One region of the Kytococcus sedentarius DSM 20547 genome, then DNA from elsewhere that is predicted to be linked to it. Evidence: riboswitches for the same ligand, from Rfam matches in the RefSeq annotation. Region 1 holds a riboswitch; the other holds the start of a gene.
What was found. Region 1 has a riboswitch for thiamine pyrophosphate ahead of thiE (thiamine phosphate synthase). Riboswitches for the same ligand answer to the same signal wherever they lie in the genome.

Region 1 (11,630 bases):
CCCGGGAGGCACGAGCTTTCGCCGGGGTCGCCTCAGCGGTGCTGGTGAACCTGGGGACGCCCACCGAGGAGTCGATGCAGGGGATCGCTGAGGCGGTGACCGGCGCGCGGGAGTCCGGGACGCCGTGGGTGCTCGACCCCATCGGGGCCGGGGGACTGCCGTGGCGCAGCGGGATCGCGACCGGGCTGCTGGCCAAGCGCCCCACCATCGTGCGGGGCAACGCCTCGGAGGTGATCGGTCTGGCCGGGGGTCGCGGCGGGCGGGGCGCGGACAGCATCGACCACCCGGAGTCCGCGGTGCGTGCCGCCTGCCGTCTCGTCGAGCGCAGCGGGGGAGCGGTCGCCATCAGCGGGGCGGTCGACCACCTCGTGGACGGGCGACGACTGGCCCTCCTGGGGCACGGCCACCCGTGGCTCACCCAGGTGACCGGCGCCGGATGTGCCCTGGGGGCGCTGATGGCAGCGTGCGTCGCGTGCACCGAGGACCCCTTGCTGGCCGCGGCGACCGCCACCGCCGCCTACACGGTGGCGGCCGAGCGGGCTGCGGAGCTCTCCCGGGGGCCGGGGAGCCTGATGCCCGCGCTGCTCGACGAGCTCGCGCAACTCACGCCCGAGTCCCTGGCCGCGGCCGTCCAGCTCTGACGCCCGGGGGGATCGGTCCGCGGGAACTGACACAGCAAAGGGGTACCTGACCTACCGAACACGGTGTGTCAGGTGCCCTTGGGCGTGTCAGCTCCATGTGGCCCACCGGTGGGCCGCTCAGCTCGCGTCGAGGCGCTCCAGCTCGCGGTCCGTGAGGTCGATCTCGGCTGCGGCGGCGGAGTTGGTGATCGACTGCGGACGCTTGGCGCCCGGGATGGGGATGACCACCTCGGACTGCGCCAGCTCCCAGGCCAGGGCGACCTGCTGGGGGCTCACACCCCGCTCGTCGGCGACCTCGGCGAACGCCGGGTGCTTCTCGGCCAGCTCCTTGGCCTCGTTCAGGCCGCCCAGTGGGGACCACGGCAGGAAGGCCAGGCCGAGCTCGGTACAGACCTCGATCTCCCGCGCACTGCTGCGGAACTTCGGGCTGAACTGGTTCTGCACGCTTACGAGCCGGTCGCCCAGCACGTCGTGGGCGGTGCGGATCTGCTCCGGGTCCGCGTTGGAGATGCCGACCATCGCGACGATCCCGGAGTCCGCGACCTCGCGCAGGGCCTCCATGGTGGCGCGGTAGTCGCACTCCGGGTCCGGGCGGTGGTGCTGCCACAGCTGGATCTGCTTCACCCCGAGCCGCGCCAGGCTGGCCTCCGCCGCCTCGCGCAGGTACTCGGGACGCGAGTCCAGGCCCCAAGAGCCGTCCTCGCCACGGGTGTGGCCGGCCTTCGTGGCCAGGACGACCTCGGAGCGCACCCCCAGCTCGTCCAGCAGGCCGGCGATGAGGCGCTCGTTCTGCCCCATGGCCTGCTCGCCGGCGGTGCCCTGCCCGTAGGCGTCGGCGGTGTCGAACAGGGTGACGCCCGCCTCCAGGGCCGCGGTCACCGTGTCCAGCAGCTGCTGGCGCGGCGGCTCACCGTCCTGGCTCATCGTCATCAGACCCATGCCGATGGCGCCGACCTGGTGGCGCCCGACCGTGTCGTTCCCGAGGTTTCGTGTACGCATGTCGGCCAGCGTAGGAGCGCCGTCTCCACCCTGTCGTGCCCGCCCTGGCCAGAGGTTACGGTGGAGGACGACGCGGGGTGCCCCACCAGGGGGCTGAGAACAGACCCGTCGAACCTGATCTCGTTCACGCGAGCGGAGGGACGTCGCCATGCAGCACGCCACCTGGACCCCTTCCCCCCACGCCACCCCGGCAACCGGGGGCCCACCACGAGTGGACCTCTCCCTCTACCTGGTCACCGACAGCGCCATGGCCGGGTCACGGGGCCTGGCCGACGTCGTCGCGCGGGCCGTCGCGGCCGGGGTCACCTGCGTGCAGCTGCGGGAGAAGGCAGCCTCCGATGAGGAGGTGGTTGCCCTGGGGCGCCAGCTCGTCGAGATGCTCGCGGGCACCGGGGTGCCCCTCCTCATCGACGATCGGGTGCACCTGGTGCACCCCATCGGGGCCGATGGGGTGCACATCGGTCAGGAGGACACCCCACCGACCGCGGCCCGCGCGGCGCTGGGCCCCGAGGCCATCATCGGCCTCTCCGTCCACGACGCAGCGCAGGTCGATGCCGCCAACGCCCTGCCACCGGCGACACTCGACTACATCGGTCTGGGACCGGTCTGGGCGACGGGCACCAAGGATGGGCACGCACCCCCCATCGGGCCCGAGGGGCTGGCCGACCTGCGCCGGCGCAGCCACCACCCGGCCGTGGCGATCGGGGGCGTGAAGGCCCACACACTGGCCGAACTCGCGGGGTCGGGCGTCGAGGGGGTGGCGGTGGTCAGCGCGATCTGCGCCGCAGCGGACGTCCCGGCGGCCACCCGGGAGCTGCGAGAGGCCCTGGCCGCGTCGCCCCTGCAGGGGGAGCTGTGAGCACCCCGACCGTCCTGTCCATCGCCGGCTCCGACCCTTCGGGCGGCGCCGGCATCCAGGCCGACCTCAAGACCTTCAGCGCCCTCGGTGCCTACGGCTGCGCAGCGCTGACGGCCCTCACCGCACAGAACACGCGGGGCGTCACCGGGATCCACCCGGTGCCGCCGGAGTTCGTGCGCGACCAGGTGCTCACTCTGGTGGACGACGTGCAGGTCGATGCGGTGAAGATCGGCATGCTCGGCAGCGCGGCCGTGGCAGAGGCGGTGGCCGACCTGGTGGGGGAGGTCCTGGACTGCCCCGTGGTGCTCGACCCGGTGATGGTGTCGACCGCCGGGGCGCGGTTGCTGGACCGCGACGCCGTCGAGGCCGTGCTGCGCCTGGCCCCGCTGGTCGACCTCGTGACCCCCAACGGCCCGGAGGCCGCGGTGATGCTGGGCTGCGAGGAGGCGCGGACGGTCACCCAGCAGACCGAGCAGGCACAGGAGCTGTACCGACGGCTGGGCACCCGCGTGCTGCTCAAGGGCGGTCACCTGCCGGGGCCGCGCGCCACGGACGTGCTGGCGGACCACGACGGGACGGCGACGCTCACCGCATTGAGGGTGGTCACGGACAACACGCACGGGACGGGGTGCACGCTCTCCTCGGCGATCGCGGCGCTGCTGCCGCAACGGGGGGACTGGGGCGACGCGATCGAGGGGGCGAAGGACTACCTGACGGACGCGCTCCGGCGGAGCGACGAGCTGGGCATCGGGCACGGCGCAGGCCCGGTCCACCACTTCCATGAGTGGTGGTGAACCGGGCCGGGGCGGGGTGGTCTCAGAGCTGGACGGTGTCGTTCGTGCCCATGTCTGGACGGTCCTTGGAGACCAGGCCCTTGGCGAACTCGAACGCCGTCCTCACCGCGCCGTCGGACGCCCAGAACTCGGCGGTCTGGCGGTGGATCTCCAGCAGGCCGCTGCGGGGGTCGTCCTTCTCGGTGTCCATGAACGCCGAGGCGGAGGCGTCCCACAGCTCGTCGAGCTTGGCCTTGTCTTGGCTCGGGGTCGCGGTGCCGGAGTAGGAGACCCAGCCGTCGTCCGAGGAGTAGGAGACGCTCACCTGCGGGTTGGCGCGGATCGCGTTGACCTTGTCGGTGTCCAGCCCGGTGATGAACCAGACGGTCGACGGGTCGTCGAACGTCTGGGTGCCCATCGGCATCGACACCAGGCGTCCCTGCTCGTCGGTGTAGGTGAGCACGGCGATGCGGGTGTCGCGCATGATCTTGTGGACGATCTCGCGGGGGTCCCTGTCAACCAGGGTTCCTCCTGCTGTCGTGGCCGCCCGGGCGGGCGGCACCTGCCTTCCACGCTAGGTGCGATGCGGCGGTGGCGCGAGCGGGCGATGAGGTGAGGACCGGGCACTGCCCCACCCCCTCCGCACGACAGAACCGGGGGTGGGGTCAGTCCCGCGGGGCGCGGTGGTCCAGCCGCACGTGCTGCGGGCCCAGCTCGTCCACAGAGCGCACGCCCAGCAGCTGCATGCCCACCTGCAGCTCGGCCCGCAGGATGTCGAGCACCCGCTCCACGCCCCGCTGCCCGCCGGCCATGAGCCCGTACAGGTAGGCGCGGCCGATCATCGTGAAGTCGGCGCCCAAGGCCAGGGCTCCCAGCACATCGACGCCGCTGGTGATGCCGGAGTCCACGATGATCGGCACGTCCGGCCCCAGCACCTCGCGGATGCCGGGCAGCTCGGCCAGTGGCACGGGTGCCCGGTCGAGCTGCCGCCCACCGTGGTTCGACAGGTACACGCCGTCGCACCCCGCATCGAGGGCCCGCTGGGCGTCCGAGGGGGTCTGGATGCCCTTGACCAGCAGCGGACCGGCCCACACCTCGCGGATCCACTCGATGTCCGCCCACGACAGGGTGGGATCAAAGGTCTTCATGATCACGTCCATCGAGTCCCCGGCGGAGCTCGAGAGGGTCGCGAAGCGCAGCGGCTCGGTGGTGAGGAAGTCGAACCACCAGCGCGGCCGGTAGGAGGCGTCCACCAGCGTGCGGGCCGTGAGCTGCGGCGGGATGGTCATGCCGTTGCGGTGGTCGCGATAGCGCAGGCCGCCGGTGGCGGTGTCCACGGTGACCATCAGCGTGTCGTACCCGTTCTCTTGGGCCCGCTCCACCAGGCCGCGAGCGCGATCGCGGTCCTCGCGCCACGAGTAGAGCTGGAACCAGCGGCGGGCGTCTGGCACCTGGGCCGCCAGGTCCTCGATGGCCGTGGTCCCCATGGTGGACAGGGTGTAAGGCACCCCGGCGGACTGTGCGGCGCGGGCCACGGCGGGCTCACCCGCGGCGTGCATCATGCGGGTGAATCCGGTGGGGGCCAGGCCCACGGGCAGCTCGCTGCGCTGGCCGAAGACCTCGGTGGAGAGGTCCACCTCGCCCACGTCGCGCAGAACGGTGGGGCGCAGCTCGAGGTTGCGGTACGCCTCGGTGTTGCGGCGCATGGACTCCTCGGAGTTGGCTGCGCCGTCGACGTAGTCGAACGGTCCGGTGGGCGTGACCCGGCGGGCGATGCGTCGGACGTCGGCGATGTCGGCCGCCTTGGCGAGCCGCGCGGTGGTGCGGTTCAGGGTGGGCTTGCTGAACCGCATCAGCGGCGCGAGTTCACGAGGGTTGGGAAGTTGGCGTCGCACGGTGTCACCTCCGGTCGGGGTGCCCACGGTAGACGCCGGAGCCGGGCGCGCACCGGCCGCCCCTCTGGTCGAGCGGGCGGCCGGTGCGCTGTGCGGTGGGGCCGGACTCACGCCAGGGGGCGGTACACCTCCGTCAGCAGGTCGGCCTCCGGCGTGTTCGACGGGTCGCTCAGGTAGCGGTTGACCACCTTGCCGACCGGCCCGTCACCGGGGCTCGCCTCGGTGAGCCCCTCCTGACCCATGTACTGCGCCATCTGGGCGTGCGCCTCGCTGATCTGGGAGTACGGGCCGGTGATGGTGGCCTTCACCGCCCGCTGCTCCGGCAGCTCGTGCACCTCCAACGGGCCCCTGGCCGTGGTCCCCGGGGCCACCGGCAGCCAGACGGACACGTCGGGGCCGGCCTCCACGTACGTCGGGTCGTTCTCCACCACACCCCCGGGGCCGATGGGGGTGAGCCCCTGGCGCCCGAGCTCGGGGATGAACTGCTCCCACAGCACCCCCTCTTCGGAGTAGCTGGGGATGGCGCCCCGCAGCAGCACCATCGTGGTGGACGGCAGGGTGGTCTCGCTGATCTCGATGCTCATGGTCTTCTCCTTTGTCTGGAGCATCCGGTCGAGGAGCGCCATCCGCTGCTGCGCCGCCAGGAGATCGGCGGTGAGGGACTGCCGCTGCATCCGCAGGGCGTGTTCCCAGGCCGGTGTGCCACGGCTGGTGAGCAGGGCGGCGATGGCGGACACGCCGAACCCGACGTCACGCAGCCTGCGCACGTCCGCCGCATCGGCCAGCTGGTCGCTGGTGTAGAGGCGGTAGCCGCTCGCAGCATCCACCTCGGCGGGGGTGAGGACGTCGTGCTTGTCATAGTGACGGAGCATGCGCACGCTCAACCGCGTCAGGGAGGAGAACTGCCCGATCGACATCGGGTTCGGGGTGTCGGTCATGTCGCCACTCTGGTGCCTCGCACGGTGTCAGGGTCAAGACCCACCAGCGACGATGCCGGTCCTCCGGCGCGGGCGCGTGCCAGCGATTCGGCCGCCCACGCTGGCCGCATGGCCCTCATGGACGAGGCGGAACTCGTCCCCGGCAAGACGGGCTTCGTGCGCCTGCTCCAGCGCCGAGGCCTGCTTGGAGAGGGTCGAGTCGGAGATCTCCACCGCACCGCGCACGGCGGCGAACTCGGCCTTGTCGGTGGAGGCCAGCGCGGCGACGATGCTGAAGCGCGTCGGTGCGTGGATGATCTCGTCGAGCTGGTGGCGGGCGTGGGTGGTGCTCATCGGGCGCTCTTCCCGAGGCGCGTCGCGACGATGACGCCGGGCAGCGCGACCAGCACGGCCAGGCCGATCATCAGCCACAGGGGTGCCTCGGTGAGGACGCTGACCAGGATGCCCACGCCGTACAGCAGCGAGCTGGCGACCACGGCGCCGGTGTACTGCTTGGTGTACCCGCGGGGCAGGGACTTGGCCTGCTGCGCCACCATCGTCATCGGCCTGATCATGGCTATGTAGACCGACATGCCGATGATCAGACCGATGGCGCTGCTCTGCGTGACGTGGAACAGCACCAGGACGGCGGCCATGGCCAGGCTGACGGCGGCCGCGGTGAAGCGCAGTGTGGACAGGTCCTTGCCCGAGGTGACCCGGGCGCCGGAGGCGCCGTCCGGGGCGGCCTGTGCCTCGCGGGCGTTGGGGGTGTGCGTCGTGTTCTCCATGGCCACTCCTGGTGCTCGGTGTGCGGGTCCCTCGTCGGGCACCCAAGGGAGCAACTACTTTCCGGCGTGGCAAGTACTTGTCTGGCGTGGAGGGCTTGCCTGTGGGCAGAGCGACCCCCGGGCTCAGCCGAGCAGGCCGGCCGGGTCCTTGCTCTCGATGCCGAGCGCCTCACCGACGGGCGCCGAGTACAGCGATCCGGCGTGCGTGGCCAGGCCCTTGGCGAGTGCCTCATCAGCGCCCAGCGCGGCCTTCCACCCCGCATCAGCGATCCGCAGCGTGTACGGCAGGGTCGCGTTGGTCAGGGCCTGCGTGGAGGTGGCTGGCACGGCGCCGGGCATGTTCGCCACGCAGTAGAAGATCGAGTCGTGCACCTCGAAGGTGGGGTCGTCGTGCGTGGTGGGGTGGGAGTCCTCGAAGCAGCCGCCCTGGTCGATGGCGATGTCCACCAGCACGCTGCCCGGCTTCATCTGAGCCACGAGGTCGTTCGTCACCAGCTTGGGGGCCGCGGCGCCGGGGATCAGCACCGAGCCGATCACCAGGTCGGCCTCGGTGACCGCGCGCTCGATCGCCAGCTCCGAGGACGCGATGCCGTGCACCCGGTTGCCGTAGCGCCAGAAGCTCATACGGAGCTTCTCCAGGTCGATGTCGAGCAGCGTGACGTCGGCGCCCATCCCCATCGCGATGTTCGCGGCGTTCTGGCCGGCGGTCCCGGCGCCCAGCACAGCCACCTTTGCGCCCGCAACGCCACCGACGCCGCCCATCAGCACCCCACGGCCACCGCGGGCCTTGAGCAGGGAGGCCGCGCCCACTTGGGGGGCGAGACAGCCGGCGACCTCGCTCATGGGGTACAGCAGCGGCAGGGAGCGGTCGGGGCGCTGCACCGTCTCGTACGCGATGGAGGTCGTCCCCGCATCGATCAGTGCCTTCGTCAGCTCCGGCTCGGCGGCCAGGTGCAGATAGGTGAACAGCACCTGGTCGGCGCGCAGGCGGCCGTACTCCTCGGCGATCGGCTCCTTGACCTTGACGACCATCTCGGCCTCGCCCCAGACCTCGTCCGCGGACTCCACGATGCGGGCGCCCTGGGCGGCGTACTCCTCGTCGGTGATCGAGGAGCCCACGCCGGCTCCGGCTTGCACGAGCACCTCGTGGCCGCGGCCGGTGAGCTCCCGGACGCCGACGGGGGTCATGCCGACCCGGTACTCGTTGTTCTTGACCTCAGTGGGGACTCCGATGCGCATGGCCCCACTCTGCCAGTGACGTGCGCCATCGGGGCGGCGGGTGGGGCACGCCACCCCCCTCCGGCACAATGGCGTGACCTGCACCACAGCCCCCCGTCACGCCGACCATTGGAGAGCCCATGAACTCGCTCGTCCTCGTCCTGGTCGGGATCGCCATGATCCTGGCCGGGTACCTCCTCTACTCCCGGTGGCTGGCCACCCGGGTGTACACGCTCGATGCGGGGTTCCGCACCCCCTCCCACGCCCTGCGCGACGACGTGGACTTCGTGCCCACGAACAAGTACGTGCTGTGGGGCCACCATTTCACCTCTGTGGCCGGTGCGGCTCCCATCGTGGGCCCGGCGGTGGCGGTGATCTGGGGCTGGCTACCGGCCTTCCTGTGGGTCACGCTCGGCACCATCTTCTTCGCCGGCATGCACGACCTGGGTGCACTGTGGGCCTCGGTGCGCAACCGGGGGCAGTCCATCGGCTCGCTGTCGGCCCGGTACATCGGGCGTCGCGGGGCCAACCTGTTCCTGGTCGTCATCTTCCTGCTGCTGCTGATGGTGAACGCGGCCTTCGCGGTGGTCATCTCCGGCCTGCTGGTCAGCACCCCGAGCGCGGTTATCCCCACCTGGGGCGCGATCGCCGTGGCCCTGCTGATCGGCCAGGCCATCTACCGCTTCCGCTGGAACCTGCCGATCGTCAGCGTGGTGGGCGTCGTCGCCCTGTACGCCCTGATCTGGCTGGGTGACCAGTACCCGGTCTCGCTGCCGGACACGGTCCTGGGCATGCCGGCCAGCGGCGTGTGGATCGTCATCTTGTTCGCCTACGCGGGCATCGCCTCGGTGCTGCCGGTGTGGCTCCTGCTGCAGCCGCGCGACTACATCAACGGCCTGCAACTCTTCCTGGCGCTGGGCATCCTGTTCGCCGCGGTGCTCATCTCCACCCCCACCGTGGTGGCCCCGGCCATCAACGACGCGGTGCCGGAGGGCACGCCGGGCATCGCGCCGCTGCTGTTCGTCACCATCGCCTGCGGCGCCATCTCCGGCTTCCACGGCATGGTCGCCTCGGGCACCAGCTCCAAGCAGCTCGACAACGAGACCGACGCCCGCTTCGTCGGGTACTTCGGCGCCGTGGGCGAGGGGCTGCTGGCCCTGGGTGCGATCGTCGCCACCACCGCCGGCTTCCAGACCCTCGCGGACTGGGAGGAGGTCTACAGCGCGTTCGGGCAGGGCGGTGTCGCCGCGTTCGTCGAGGGCGGTGGTTCCATCGTCCAGAACGGCCTGGGCCTGCCGCAGTCGCTGAGTGCCACCATCCTGGCCACCACGGCCGTGCTCTTCGCCGCGACCACCATGGACACCGGTGTGCGTCTGCAGCGCTTCGTGGTCTCGGAGATCGGCGAGGTCATGGGCGTGACGCTCAACAAGTGGGTCTCCACCGCCATCGTGCTGGTGGTGGCCGTGGGCCTGACCTTCGCCGCCGGTGCGGACGGCTCCGGTGGCATGCTCATCTGGCCGCTGTTCGGCACCACCAACCAGATCATGGCCGGGCTGACCCTCGCCATCGTCGCGGTGATGCTGCTGCGCCGTGGGCGCCCCGCGCTGCCGGCGATCATCCCGCTGACCTTCGTGCTGATCATGAGCGTGCTGGCCCTGCTGGTGCAGATGGGCACCTTCTGGCAGGACCGCAACTGGCTGCTGCTGGTGCTGGACGTGATCATCCTGGTGGCCGCCGTGTGGGTCATCGTCGAGGCCGTGGGCGCGATGGTGCGTGCCTCCCGCGGAGAGGTCGACGACGACGAGCACGACCCCCTCGACGCGGATGAGGGGGCGACGGCCCGAGATGCCGTCTCCCGCTGAGTCCCCCGACGGCCTGGCCGGCCTGGGCGCGCGCGTCCGGGCCGGCCTGCGGGCCGTCGGTGCGTGGGCCGAGGAGAGCTACCACCTGCCCTACCGGTCGACGCTGGCCCGGGCGCAGGCCGACGAGGACGACCTGTTCATGCTGATGGTGCTGGGGGAGTCGCTCGGTCTGCCCAACCCGATGGGCTACCACTCCCTGGAGCTCCTGCCGGCCGTCTACGAGCGCTTCCACGTGTGGCACCAGCGGATGGGCATGGACCGCTCTCCGCTGGACCACATGTCCTGCTGCTGACGGGGAAGGGCCCATGAGCTCACTGCTGGAGACCCTGCTGACCCGCTCCACCCTGTTTGTCGGGGGCAAGGGTGGGGTGGGCAAGACCACCATGGCCTCGGCCGTGGCCCTGGAGGCCGCGCGGCGGGGCCGGCGCACGCTGCTGGTCTCCACCGACCCGGCGCACAACCTCGGGCACCTGTGGGGCCGCCGCCTAGGGGGCCGGGTCACGGCGGTGCGCGAGGGCCTGGAGGTGCTGGAGATCGACCCCACCCGCGAGGTGGAGGAGCACCTGGCCGCCGTGGGGCGCACGATGCGGCGGATGATGCCGGAGCACCTGCACGGCGAGGTGGCCCGCCATCTGGACGCCGCACGGGAGGCCCCCGGCACGCAGGAGGCCGCGCTGCTGGAGGCCGTGGCGGACGTGGTGGCCGGCGCCCCGGAGCGGGACCTGGTGGTGTTCGACACCGCGCCCTCGGGGCACACCTCGCGCCTGCTCTCCCTGCCCGAGCACCTCCGCGCCTGGACCGACGCGCTGCTGGCGCGGCAGGACTCCTCGGCCCGCTTCGGGCAGGCGCTGCGGGGCCTGGGGGACGCCGATGCGAGCTCCCGGCGGGCCCGGCGCGATGCGGAGATCCGCGGGGTGCTCGAGCGCCGGCGGGCCCGCTTCGAGCTGCTGCGCACCACCTTCACCGCCCCGGAGACGGGCTTCCTGCTGGTGATGACCGCCGAGCGGCTGCCCGCCGACGAGACGCTGGAGCTCCACGACACCCTGGCCGGCCTGGGGGTGGGCATCGACGGGCTGGTGGTGAACCGGCGGTCCCCACGCGACCAGGGGGAGTTCCTCGCCCGCCGGCACGTCCAGGAGCAGGTGCACCTGGACCGGGTGCGGACCGCGTTGCCGGACCTGCCCGCCCTGGAGATCCCCTTGCACGACACCGACCCGGTGGGTGAGGACGGGCTCGCGCAGGTGGTCAGGGCTCTGGCCGGCGAGCCGGGCTGAACGCCCCTGGCCCGGTGGGGAGCCCGTGACCGGACTCCCAGCCCGGAGCGGCACAATGGCCCGGCCCGGCACGGGGTCGGAGCAGGTTCACCAGGAAGGACCGCAGCGTGAGCGAACGCATCGAGGAGACCGGCACGTCCGGGCCCGGGTGGGCCACGGACAAAGCCCTGGGCTGGCTATTGACCCTCACCGGCCTGGTCGGCTGGGCCGCCAGCGCCACCCTGGTCTGGGAACGGCTGAACCTGTATGAGAACCCGCTGCACCGCACCTCCTGCGACGTGAACCCGCTGGTTAGCTGCGGCACCGTGATGCAGACCCCGCAGGCCGAGCTGTTCGGCTTCCCCAACCCGCTGATCGGCATCGTCGGCTACGCGCTGGTGGTGGCCTTCGGCGTCGCCCTGCTG
Region 2 (11,630 bases), 1.0 Mb from region 1:
CAGGGTGTCGATGTTCTCGTGCGCGTTGAGCCCGCTGGGTTGGGGCACCACCCACAAGGGAGCACCGGCGACCCGCCCCTCCTGGCGGCCGAGCTGGGCGTGGCGGTCGCCCCAGGCCGTCCGGAAGGCCGTGATCCCCGCGACCGCCACCACGGGGAGCCGCCCCGTGCCGGCGTGCAGTCCCTGCACCAGGCCCTCCAGGCGGTGGTGCCCCAGACGCAGTTCCTCGGCGCCGAGCTCGTCGGCGCGCACCGAGGCCCGGGCCACCAGGTTGGTGATGCCGATGCCGCGCTCGCGCAGGTGGGCCGCGTCCGCATCGGACAGCCCGTGGGTCACGTCCAGCTGGCGGTCGGTCAGGCCCGCTCGGTGGAGCGACGGCCAGAAGCGGTTGCCCGGGCGGGCGAAGGGGGCGTTGACCGCCGCCGTCCAGAGCCCTGGGTTCACGCCCACGATGAGGAGTCGCACCGCATCGTGCAGCACGTCGTCTACCGTCTCGTTGGCGAACCGGGCCAGCTCGTCACGATGCGGACGGCGCCCGCCCAGGGGGGACGGGCGCCGCGGCACGACGGGAGGATGCACCGGTGTCAGCCCTGCGGGGCCCGGGTGGCGCCGTCGGCCGAGGCCTCGTCGTCCGTGAGCTGCGTGCCGGTGCCGGTGCCGGTGCCGGCTGCTGCGTGGGCCGGCTCGCGCCCGGCGTCCTTGGCCTTCTCGTCGCGACGGTATCCGCTGCCGTGCTTGCCGTGTTCCACCTCGTGGGCGAACGGGCCGAAGGGCAGCACGTGCAGCACCGCCACGATGATCGCGCCCCAGACGAGGCCCAGCGCCATCGCCACCAGGGTGTCGGCGAGCCAGGCCAGCAGGCCACCGATCACGGGGGTGCCCGCGACCATGTCGGCGAGGTGGTGGGCGAGGTCATAGGGGGCGCTCAGGCCGTACTCGTCGATGCCGACCATGATGATGTGGCCACCCACCCAGAGCATGGCCAGCATCCCGACGAAGCCGATGATGTCCAGCACGGTGGGCATGGCCTTGACCATGCCGCGGCCCAGCTTGTGGCCCGCCGAGCCCTCATCGTTCTTCTTGGCCAGGTGCAGGCCCACGTCGTCCATCTTCACGATGAGGGCGACCGCGCCGTAGACCACGACGGTCATGAGCAGCGCCACCACGACCAGGATCAGTCCGCGGCTCAGCAGGGACTGGTCGGTCACCTCGTTGAGGGAGATGACCAGGATCTCGCAGGAGAGCACGAAGTCGGTGGTGATGGCGCTCTTGACCACCTGCTCCTCGTCCTGCTCCGAGCGCTCGTCGGCGGCCTTGCCGTCGTCACCGTGGCCGGAGATCTTCTCCCAGACCTTCTCCGCGCCCTCGAAGCACAGGTAGGTGCCGCCGAGCATCAGCAGGGGCGTCAGGATCCAGGGGGCGAACTGGCTGAGGAGCAGCAGCACCGGCACGATGATCGCCTTGTTCCGCAGCGACCCCTTGGCGATGCGCCAGATCATCGGCAGCTCACGGTTGGGCTCCGCGCCCTCCAGGTACTGCGGGGTCACCGCGGCGTCGTCCACCACCACGCCGGCCGCCTTGGTGCTGGCCTTGGCCGCGCCGGCAGCCACGTCGTCCACGCTGGCCGCGGCCAGGCGCGCCATGGCGGCGATGTCGTCGAGCAGGGCAGCGAGTCCGCCGGCCATGGGGAACCTCCGGGCTGGGGTGGGGTGAGGTGAGGGGGCCGGGACAGCCTAGCGGCAGCAGGCTGGTCGGCATCGTTGGCCGAGGGGCGAGGAGGAGGCGACGCACCCGGGTGGGCTCACCGCATCGGCGTGGTTAGGGTGTGTGGCGTACCCCACGGGAGCTCGGGCACGAGCTGAGAGCGGACTGTTGCCGTCCGGACCGTTCGAACCTGTCCGGTTAGCACCGGCGGAGGAAGCGAGGACGACGATGTCGTGCACCCATGAGACCGACCAGCAGTGCGAGGCCCGCCTCGAGCAGCACCCCGAGAATCACCCCCAGCACCGCCTGGTGACCGTGACCGACGGGGAGGTGACCGTGCCGATGACGGCGATCAGCCAGCACGACTCCCCGGACGGCAGCCCCAACGAGGACTTCGTCGTGTACCGCACGATGGGGCCGGGGTCCGACCCGCAGGTGGGCCTGGAACCGGTGCGGCAGGCGTGGATCGAGGCGCGCGGCGACACCGCGACCCATGCCGGGCGGGAGCGTGACCTCGCCGACGACGGGCGCTCGGCCCTGCGGCGCGGGGAGCCCTCGCAGGCGTGGCGGGGTCGGGTGCAGGAGCCGCGGCGCGCGCAGCCGGGCCGGACGGTGACGCAGCTGCACTACGCCCGCCGGGGCGAGATCACCCCCGAGATGCGGTACGTGGCCCTGCGCGAGGGCTGCGAGGTGGAGCTGGTGCGCTCGGAGGTGGCGGCGGGGCGCGCCATCATTCCGGCGAACGTGAACCACCCCGAGTCCGAGCCGATGGTCATCGGCCGGGCCTTCCTCACCAAGGTGAACGCCAACATCGGCAACTCGGCCGTCACCTCCTCGATCGCCGAGGAGGTGGAGAAGATGTCCTGGGCCACCCGCTGGGGCGCCGACACGGTGATGGATCTCTCCACCGGGGAGGACATCCACACCACGCGGGAGTGGATCCTGCGCAACTCCCCGGTGCCGATCGGCACGGTCCCCATCTACCAGGCCCTGGAGAAGGTCGACGGCGTGGCCGAGGAGCTCACATGGGAGGTCTTCCGCGACACGGTTGTCGAGCAGGCAGAGCAGGGCGTGGACTACATGACCGTGCACGCCGGGGTGCGGCGGCGGCACGTGCCTCTGACGGCCGGGCGTGTGACCGGCATCGTCTCCCGCGGCGGGTCGATCATGGCCGGGTGGTGCATGGCCCACCGCCGCGAGTCGTTCCTGTACGAGCACTTCGACGAGCTGTGTGAGATCTTCGCCGCGCACGACGTCGCCTTCTCGCTGGGCGACGGGCTGCGGCCGGGGTCGCTGGCCGACGCGAACGACGCCGCCCAGCTGGCCGAGCTGCGCACCCTGGGCGAGCTGACGCAGCGGGCCTGGGAGCACGACGTGCAGGTGATGGTGGAGGGCCCCGGCCACGTGCCGCTGCACCTGGTCAAGGAGAACGTGGACCTGGAGCAGGAGTGGTGCCACGGGGCGCCCTTCTACACGCTGGGCCCGCTGGCCACCGACATCGCGCCGGGCTACGACCACATCACCAGTGCCATCGGGGCGGCCCCCATCGCCCAACACGGCACGGCGATGCTCTGCTACGTCACGCCGAAGGAGCACCTGGGCCTGCCGAACCGGGACGACGTGAAGACCGGGGTGATCACCTACAAGATCGCCGCGCACGCCGCGGACGTCGCCAAGGGCCACCCGCGGGCCCGGGACTGGGACGACGCCATGAGTAAGGCGCGCTTCGAGTTCCGTTGGCACGACCAGTTCGCGCTGGCGCTGGACCCGGTGACCGCGCAGGAGTTCCACGACGAGACGCTGCCGGCCGAGCCGGCCAAGAACGCGCAGTTCTGCTCGATGTGCGGGCCGAAGTTCTGCTCGATGCGGATCAGTCGTGACATCAACGAGGCCTACGGCGGGCAGATGGCCGCCGAGGCGGGTGCCGCGGCCGTCGGCGAGCCGGTGTTCGTCGAGTTGAGCACCAGGCCGTGAGCAACACGGCCCTCGCCGCCCGGGATGCGTCCCGGGCGGCGGGCCCGGCGCGCCCGCGTCGGTCGTCGGGGCGACGGCCCCGCCCCGTGGGTGCGCCGCGTTCCCCTGCCCCGGGGCGGGCGGCGCTGCGGGCCGGGGTGTTCGGCAACTTCGTCGACCAGGTGCACATCTTCCTGCCGCTGGTGGCGCTCGCACCGGCGTTGCCCACCATCGCGGGGGAACGGGCGCTCGCGGTGGTGGGCTCCTGGGTGGTCGTGGCCACCCTGCTGGGCCGGCCGGTGGGGGCGATGGTGTTCGGCCCGCTGGCCGACCGGGTGGGGCGGACGGCGACCACGCGGGTGGCCATCCTGGGGACGGCGGCGTGCACGGCGGGCATCGCGGTGGTGCCCTCGCACGCGAGCATCGGGATCGCGTCGGTGGTGGTGATCCTGTTGCTGCGCTTCCTCGGGGGCGTGTTCCTCGCCGGGGAGTACACCGCGGCGATCCCGCTGGCGATGGAGTGGAGCCCACCCCGGCGGCGAGGGCTGGTCTCGGGGTTGATCATGGCGATGGCGCCGTGGGCCCAGGCCGCGATCGCCGGCAGCACGGCCGGGTTGCTGTGGCTGCTGGGCCCGGAGCAGTACGCCCAGTGGGGGTGGCGGGTGGTGTTCGGCGCCGGCGCGGTGGCCTCGCTGGGGGTGTACCTCTACTACGCGCGGAGCCTGGTGGACGAGCCCGGGGCCGCGCGGCGGCGGGAGGTGGCGACCGCGCACGGGGGAGCAGTGGCGGTGGGTGCGGGTGGGCAAGCGGGTGCGGTGGATGGCGGTGGTCGTCCTGCCGTGCGGCGCCCCGGGCTGGTGGAGCTGCTCGTCGGGCGGCACGCGCGGTCCTCTGGCAGGTCTTCGGCCTGATGACCGGGTTGTGGTGCCTCACGAACATGGTGGTCATCGCGATGACCGGACTGCTGGGCACCGAGCTGGGCCTGGGTGCCGGTGAGGTGTCGCTGGTGATGGCGGCCGCGGCCGTGGCGCAGGCCCTCGTAATGTCGGTGACCGGGCACCTGTCGACGCTGGCTGGCCGGCGGGTGTTCTTCGTGGGGGCCGGGCTGGTGACGGCCGTGGCGGCACCGGTCCTGTGGTGGCTGACGCTGGCGGGTGCCGGCGGTGCCGCGGGCGCCTGGGGTGTGGCTGCTGGTGTGGTGGCACTCCAGGTCGTGACCGTGACCGCCTACGGGCCGGTGGGCGCCTACCTGTCGGAGCGCTGGCCGGCAGAGGTGCGGTCCACCGGGTACGGGACGGCGTACTCGCTCTCGATCGTCCTGCCCGCGCTCTGGCCGGTGTGGCTGCCGTGGGTGCAGGGCGTGGTCGGGGAGCGGCCTGCGGAGATGGCGGTCCTGGCGGTCGGTGGGCTGCTGGTGGCCGGGTGCGGGCTGCTCGGCCCGGCGCTCCGACCCCCGGAGCTGCACCGCTCGGTCGAGGAGGTCGCGACCTCCCCCTGAGCGTCAGCCCTGCCCGGGGCGCGGCTCACCCCATCGGGTCCGAGGACGATGCTGGCCGCGCCCCCAGGAGGGAGCGCGGCCAGCGGTCGATGGGCCCGGTGCGGTCGGGGCCGGGCGGGTCAGGCCTGCGCGAACTCGTCGATGATCGTGGTGAAGGTCGTCGACGGGCGCATCACGGCGGCGGTCTTCGCGTCGTCCGGGTGGTAGTAGCCACCGAGGTCGACCGCGTCACCCTGGGCGGAGAGCAGCTCGTCGGCGATCTGCTGCTCCTGGGCGCCCAGCTTCTCGGCCAGGGCGCCGAAGGTCTTCGCCAGTTCGGCGTCCTCCGACTGCGCGGCCAGCTCCCTGGCCCAGTACAGGGCGAGGTAGAAGTGGCTGCCGCGGTTGTCGATCTCGCCGACCTTGCGGCTGGGGGAGCGGCCCTCGTCCAGCAGGGTCTCCGTGGCGCGGCCGAGGGCGTCGGCCAGCACGCGGGCCTTGGGGTTGTCCTCGTGCTCGGCCACGTGGTCCAGGCTCTCGGCCAGGGCCAGGAACTCGCCCAGGGAGTCCCAGCGCAGGTGGTTCTCCTCGACCAGCTGGTCCACGTGCTTCGGGGCGGAGCCACCGGCGCCGGTCTCGAACAGGCCACCGCCGTTCATCAGCGGCACCACCGACAGCATCTTGGCGCTCGTGCCGAGCTCCAGGATGGGGAAGAGGTCGGTGTTGTAGTCACGCAGGACGTTGCCGGTGACGCTGATGGTGTCCTCGCCCTTGCGGATGCGGTCCAGCGAGAACTGGGTCGCCTCCTCGGGGGCCATGATGCGGATGTCGAGGCCCTCGGTGTCGTGCTCGGTGAGGTACTTCTCGACCTTCTTGATGAGCTGCGCGTCGTGGGCGCGCTCGGAGTCCAGCCAGAACACGGCGGGGGTCTCCGAGGCGCGGGCGCGGTTGACGGCCAGCTTCACCCAGTCGCGGATGGGGGCGTCCTTGGTCTGGCAGGCGCGCCAGATGTCACCGGCGGAGACCTTGTGCTGCAGCAGCACCTCGCCGGAGGAGTCGACGACCTGCATGGTGCCGCTGGAGGGCACCTCGAAGGTCTTGTCGTGGGAGCCGTACTCCTCGGCCTTCTGTGCCATCAGCCCGACGTTCGGAACCGAACCCATGGTGGTGGGGTCGAAGGCGCCGTTCTCCTGGCAGTCCTCGATGACGGTCTGGTAGACGCCGGCGTAGGAGCTGTCGGGGATGACGGCGAGGGTGTCCTGCTGCTCGTCGTTCTTGTTCCACATCTGGCCGCTGGTGCGGATCATGGCCGGCATGGAGGCGTCGATGATGACGTCGCTCGGCACGTGGAGGTTGGTGATGCCCTTGCGCGAGTCGACCATCGCCAGGTCGGGGCCGTCGGTGAGGCCCTGGTCGATGCTGGACTGCACCGCATCGGCGGTCTCGGCCGGGAGGTTCTTCAGGCCGGAGAGGATGGCGGCGAGGCCGTCGTTGGGGGAGAGGCCGGCCTCGCGGAGGGCATCGCCGTGCTCGGCGAAGACGGCCGGCAGGAAGGCGCGCACGACGTGGCCGAAGATGATGGGGTCGGAGACCTTCATCATCGTGGCCTTGAGGTGGATGGAGAACAGGAGGTCCTCGGACTGTGCGAGCTCCACCTGCTCCGAGAGGAAGGTGTTGAGGGCCTTGACGTCCAGGAAGGTGGCGTCCACGACCTCGCCGTCGAGGACCGTGATGCCGTCCTTGAGCACGGTGGTCTGGCCGGAGTCGTCGACCAGCTGGATGGTCAGGGTGTCGTCGCCCTTGATGACCACGGACTTCTCGTGGGAGGCGAAGTCGTCCTCGCCCATGGTGGCCACGCGGGTGCGGGAGTCGGCCGACCACTCGCCCATGGAGTGCGGGTGCTTGCGGGCGAAGTTCTTGACGGCCTGGGGGGCGCGGCGGTCGGAGTTGCCCTCGCGCAGCACGGGGTTCACTGCGGAGCCCTTGACGGCGTCGTACGTGGCGCGGACGGCGCGGTCCTCGTCGGTCTGCGGGTCCTCGGGGTAGTCCGGGATGGCGTAACCCTGGCCCTGCAGCTCGGTGATGGCCTCCTTGAGCTGCGGCACGGAGGCGGAGATGTTGGGCAGCTTGATGATGTTCGCCTCGGGCGTCTTGGCGAGGTCACCGAGGTTGCCCAGGGCGTCCTCGACGCGCTGGTCCTCGGAGAGCTGCTCGGGGAACTGCGCCAGGATGCGACCGGCCAGAGAGATGTCACGGGTCTCGACGTCGATGTCGGCCGTGGTGGCGAAGGCCTCCACGATCGGCTTGAGCGAGTAGGTCGCCAGGAGCGGCGCCTCATCGGTGCGGGTCCAACTGATCTTGGCCATCTGGGGTGTTCTCCCTCGTCTCGGATGGGTACCCACGCGTCAGCGCCCTCGCGCTGGGGGGTGGGTGCCGTCTTGCCTCCAGCCTAAGTGGTGGGGGGTGGCTGGTGCGAAGTCGTGGGGTGGTGCGCGGCCTCGTGGGGGTCTCTGGCGTTCGGTCAGGTGGGGGTTGGACGGGGTGAATCGGCCCGGATTCTCTGCCGCTACTGTGCGGGTTCGGGCTCTCGGGTGACGCCTGTGGAGCGTCTCGAACTCTTCCGGGGTGAGCACCCCCCCTGGGCGTGCTCGCGCACGGCTGAGGTGACGCGTCACCCAGCGGGTGCGTATCGTGGGCGCGCAATCCCCCCCGAGACTCTTCTGAGGAGAATCCATGCGCATTGGCGTGATCATCGGCAGCACCCGTCCCGGCCGCAAGGGCGAGAAGGTCGCTACCTGGTTCATGGACCAGGTGACCGCTCACCAGGAGGGCTCGGAGTCGAACGATGTGACCTACGAGCTGGTGGACCTGGCCGAGTTCGACCTCCCGCTGCTGAGCGAGCCCACGGTTCCCGGCGCGGCCAACGGCGAGTACGAGAACCCCGCCACCATCACGTGGGCCGAGAAGATCGCCACGTTCGACGGGTACATCTTCATCACGGCCGAGTACAACCACTCGGTGCCTGCTGCTCTGAAGAACGCCTTCGACGTCCTCTACGTCGAGTGGGTGAAGAAGTCGATCGCCTTCGTCAGCTACGGCGCGCTCTCGGGCGCCCGCGCGGTGGAGCACTGGCGGGGGATCGTGGCCAACGCGAACATGCTGCAGGCCCGCAACCAGGTGTCCCTCCCGCTGTTCGACTCCCTGCAGGAGGACGGTTCCGTCGAGCCGCCGAAGCCCGTGGCCGACGGTGTGCGCGGCATGCTCAAGGAGCTCGAGGACCTCACCCGCCTTGCGCAGCAGCACCGCGGCTGACGGCGGGCCCGGGGCGATCGGGTCGAGCGCCCGCCCGCCCCGCACGGGAGCCGGAGCCCGCACGGGGTGCTCCCACCAGCGGCTGGTGGTCCACCCGTCGCGGGTGGGAGCACCAGCCACGGGCGGGCCACCTGTCACCGCGTCGTCAGGATCTCGCGCTCCCGCCGTGCGCCCAGGAACTCCGGGCGGGGGGCAGGCGCTGCGAAGGGCTCACCGCACTGGTTGTCCGCCGCGGTGAACACGATGAAAACGTTCGACCGGGGCGCGGGGGTGATGTTGCCGTTCGAGGCGTGCATGCAGTTCGAGTCGAACCAGGTGGCTCCACCGGCGGCGCCCGTCAGCACGTCGATGCCGTGGCGCTCGTACATGCGGGTGAGGACGTCCTGATCCGGCGTGCCGGCTCCCTGCATCACCAGCGAGGACTTGTAGTTGTCCTCGGGTGTCTCACCGACGCACGACACGTAGTGGCGGTGCGAGCCCGGCATGATCATCAGCGGGCCGTTGTACGTGTGGTTGTCGGTCAGGGCGATCGAGACGCTGATCGCCCGCGGGGTGGGCATCCCGTCCTCCGCGTGCCAGGTCTCGAAGTCCGAGTGCCACGAGAACTCCTTGCCCGCGAAGCCCGGCTTGAAGTTCACCCGGCTCTGGTGGATGGTCACCGGCCCGCCGAGCACCTGCTCGGCCCGGGCCACCAGTCGCGGGTCGTGGGCCACCGAGCGGAACAACTCGTTCGAGCGGTGCACTTCGAAGACCGTGCGGAGCTGTCCGCTCCCGGCCTCGGTGATGGTGCGCTCGTCGGCCAAGACGTGCTCGTCCCGGGAGAGAACGTCCAACTCCTCGCGCATGCGGTTGATCTCGACAGGGGAGAACAGTTCCGGCACCTGGGCGTAGCCCGCGGTCTCGATGTGGTCGAGCTCGCGTCCGTCGAAGGGGCCGTCATCCGGGCCTCCCACCACGACCGGGTCAGTGCGTTCCAGGACCGCGGGGCGATCGCCCGTACGGGTGGGGTACCGGTCGTGGGGCTCGGCCGTGTCACCCGGCCGGGCGGATGGTGCGATGGGCTTGACACTCGTGGTGGTCACGTTGAACCTCCTCGTGTGCACGCGGTGGTGCGATCCGTGGGTCGTTCCTTTCGGCGGGTGCCGTGGTGGGAGCCGCCCGCGCGGGGCGACTCCCTCCACAGCAGGAATGAGGACCCCATGGGTCCCGTCCAGCTCAGGCCTTGGGCGTGTCCAGGCGGTTGCCCTCAGCGTCCAGCAGGGGGTACACGCCGTTCTCGTCGTGGACCTCGCGTCCGGTCACCGGCGGGTTGAACACGCAGGTGCAGTGGACGTCCTCATCGGCGATGAGGGTGTGCTTGTCCGAGTCGTTCAGCAGGTACATGGTCCCGGGGCGCAGCTCGTGCTCCTCGCCGGTGTCGCGGTTCACCAGCGTGCCGGAACCCTGGTAGACGTACACGCACTCCACGTGGTTGGCGTACCACATGTCCGTGCTCGTGCCGGCCTTCAGGACCGTGACGTGGAAACTGAAGCCGACGCCCTCGTCGGCCAGGAAGAACCGGCGGGAGCGCCAGTTGCCGTGCTCGACGTCGTTCTCGGTGCCGTTCAGCTCGTCCAGGTGCATGACCTTCATGTGTGTCTCCTTCTCTCAGGCTCTGTGTGTCAGTGGTTCGTGGGGTGTGGGGCGGGCCCTCGCTGGGGCCGTTAGGCGCCGACGGCAGCGACGGACTCCGTGAGGATCCGCAGCGCCTCGTCGATCTCCTCGTCGGTGACCGTCAGCGGCGGCAGGAGCTTCACGACCTCGTCGGACGGGCCGGAGGTCTCCACCATCAGGTGGCGCTCGAACGCGGCCGCAGCGATCTTGCCCGCGGCCTCGGGGTCCTCGAAGGCGATGCCGCACATCAGGCCGCGTCCCCGCACCTCGGCAGAACCGGAGGCGTTCGCGGCGATCGTCGCCAGGCCCTCGTGCAGACGCTCGGCCTTGGCGCGCACCTCGGCGCCGAAGGCGTCGTCGGCCCAGTAGTTCTCGATGGCAGCGGCGGCGGTGACGAACGCGGGCGTGAAGCCGCGGAAGGTGCCGTTGTGCTCGCCCGGGGTCCACTGGTCGAGCTCGGGGCGGATCAGCGTGATGGCGAACGGCAGCCCCAGGCCGGACAGCGACTTGCTGAGGCACACCACGTCCGGCGTGATGCCCGCGGGCTCGAACGAGAAGAAGGTGCCGGTGCGGCCACAGCCGGCCTGCACGTCATCGACGATCAGCTTCACGTCGTGCTTGGCGCAGAGGTCGGCCAGCTTCTTCACCCACTCCATCGAGGCGGCGTTCAGCCCGCCCTCACCCTGCACGAGCTCCACGATGGCGCCCGCGGGCAGGTCCTCGGTGCTCGCCGCAGCCCACTGCGCGTCGAGCTGGTCGAGGTCCACCAAGTCGTCGCCATCGGACGGGGTGTGAGAGTCGTACGCCACCTGCTGGGTGTCCGTCAGCGGCACGCCGGCACCGGCGCGCTTCATCTTGTTGGCCGTCACCGACAGCGAGCCCAGGGTCATGCCGTGGAAGCCGTTGGTGAAGGCCACGACCTCGCTGCGGCCCGTCGCCTTGCGCACGGCCTTCAGCGCCGCCTCGACCGTGTTGGTGCCCGTCGGGCCGGGCATGAGGACCTTGTGGTCCATGCCGCGCGGCTCCAGGACGTGGGAGGTCAGCACCTCCAGGAAGTGCCGCTTGGCGGGGGTGTGCATGTCCATCGAGTGGATCACGACGTCCTGCGCCAGGTGGTCCATCATCGCGCCCTTGATGGCGGGGTTGTTGTGCCCGTAGTTCAGGGCGCCGGCGCCGGCGAAGAAGTCGAGGTACTCCTCGCCGGTCTCGGTCTGCTGGTGCGCGCCGCGGGCGGTGGTGAACACCACCGGCCACTGGCGGCAGTAGGAGCGCACGGACGACTCGCGGGCGCCGAAGATGCTGGTGTCGCCGTCGCGGTGCTCGGTGGAGCCGGCGGTCGCAGTGGTCTGGGTCTCGCTCATGGTCAGGTCCTCCTCGAGAGGGGGTTGTTCACGGTGATGGGGTCAGGGGCCCGCCCGGTCAGGCCGGCGTCAGGGGCTCGATGCGGTGCAGCAGCTCCGCGTCGTGCACGTCGTCGGGGGGGAAGTGGTCGCGGGTGATGAACTCGGTGACGGTCTCGGTCGCGCCGCGG

Region 2: another riboswitch for thiamine pyrophosphate. It lies ahead of thiC (phosphomethylpyrimidine synthase ThiC); the one in region 1 lies ahead of thiE (thiamine phosphate synthase).

The regions. Positions count from the first base shown of each region.
Region 1 covers NC_013169.1:287,405-299,034, forward strand. Annotated here, with positions in the region: gene thiM (hydroxyethylthiazole kinase) at 1-641, shown strand, start outside; gene KSED_RS01425 (aldo/keto reductase) at 759-1,640, opposite strand; TPP riboswitch at 1,704-1,798, shown strand; gene thiE (thiamine phosphate synthase) at 1,789-2,499, shown strand; gene thiD (bifunctional hydroxymethylpyrimidine kinase/phosphomethylpyrimidine kinase) at 2,496-3,293, shown strand; gene KSED_RS01440 (pyridoxamine 5'-phosphate oxidase family protein) at 3,316-3,834, opposite strand; gene KSED_RS01445 (alpha-hydroxy acid oxidase) at 3,938-5,167, opposite strand; gene KSED_RS01450 (MerR family transcriptional regulator) at 5,275-6,105, opposite strand; gene KSED_RS13995 (transcriptional regulator) at 6,139-6,438, opposite strand; gene KSED_RS01460 (hypothetical protein) at 6,435-6,872, opposite strand; gene ald (alanine dehydrogenase) at 6,996-8,111, opposite strand; gene KSED_RS01470 (carbon starvation CstA family protein) at 8,231-9,952, shown strand; gene KSED_RS01475 (cory-CC-star protein) at 9,936-10,244, shown strand; gene KSED_RS01480 (ArsA family ATPase) at 10,258-11,226, shown strand; gene KSED_RS01485 (vitamin K epoxide reductase family protein) at 11,334-11,630, shown strand, end outside.
Region 2 covers NC_013169.1:2,047,943-2,059,572, reverse strand. Annotated here, with positions in the region: gene KSED_RS09665 (mismatch-specific DNA-glycosylase) at 1-564, opposite strand, end outside; gene KSED_RS09660 (DUF808 domain-containing protein) at 585-1,685, opposite strand; TPP riboswitch at 1,830-1,939, shown strand; gene thiC (phosphomethylpyrimidine synthase ThiC) at 1,933-3,678, shown strand; gene KSED_RS15385 (MFS transporter) at 3,675-4,568, shown strand; gene KSED_RS15380 (MFS transporter) at 4,568-5,155, shown strand; gene KSED_RS09645 (NADP-dependent isocitrate dehydrogenase) at 5,275-7,500, opposite strand; gene KSED_RS09640 (NADPH-dependent FMN reductase) at 7,868-8,446, shown strand; gene thpD (ectoine hydroxylase) at 8,581-9,528, opposite strand; gene KSED_RS09630 (ectoine synthase) at 9,662-10,078, opposite strand; gene ectB (diaminobutyrate--2-oxoglutarate transaminase) at 10,150-11,460, opposite strand; gene ectA (diaminobutyrate acetyltransferase) at 11,519-11,630, opposite strand, start outside.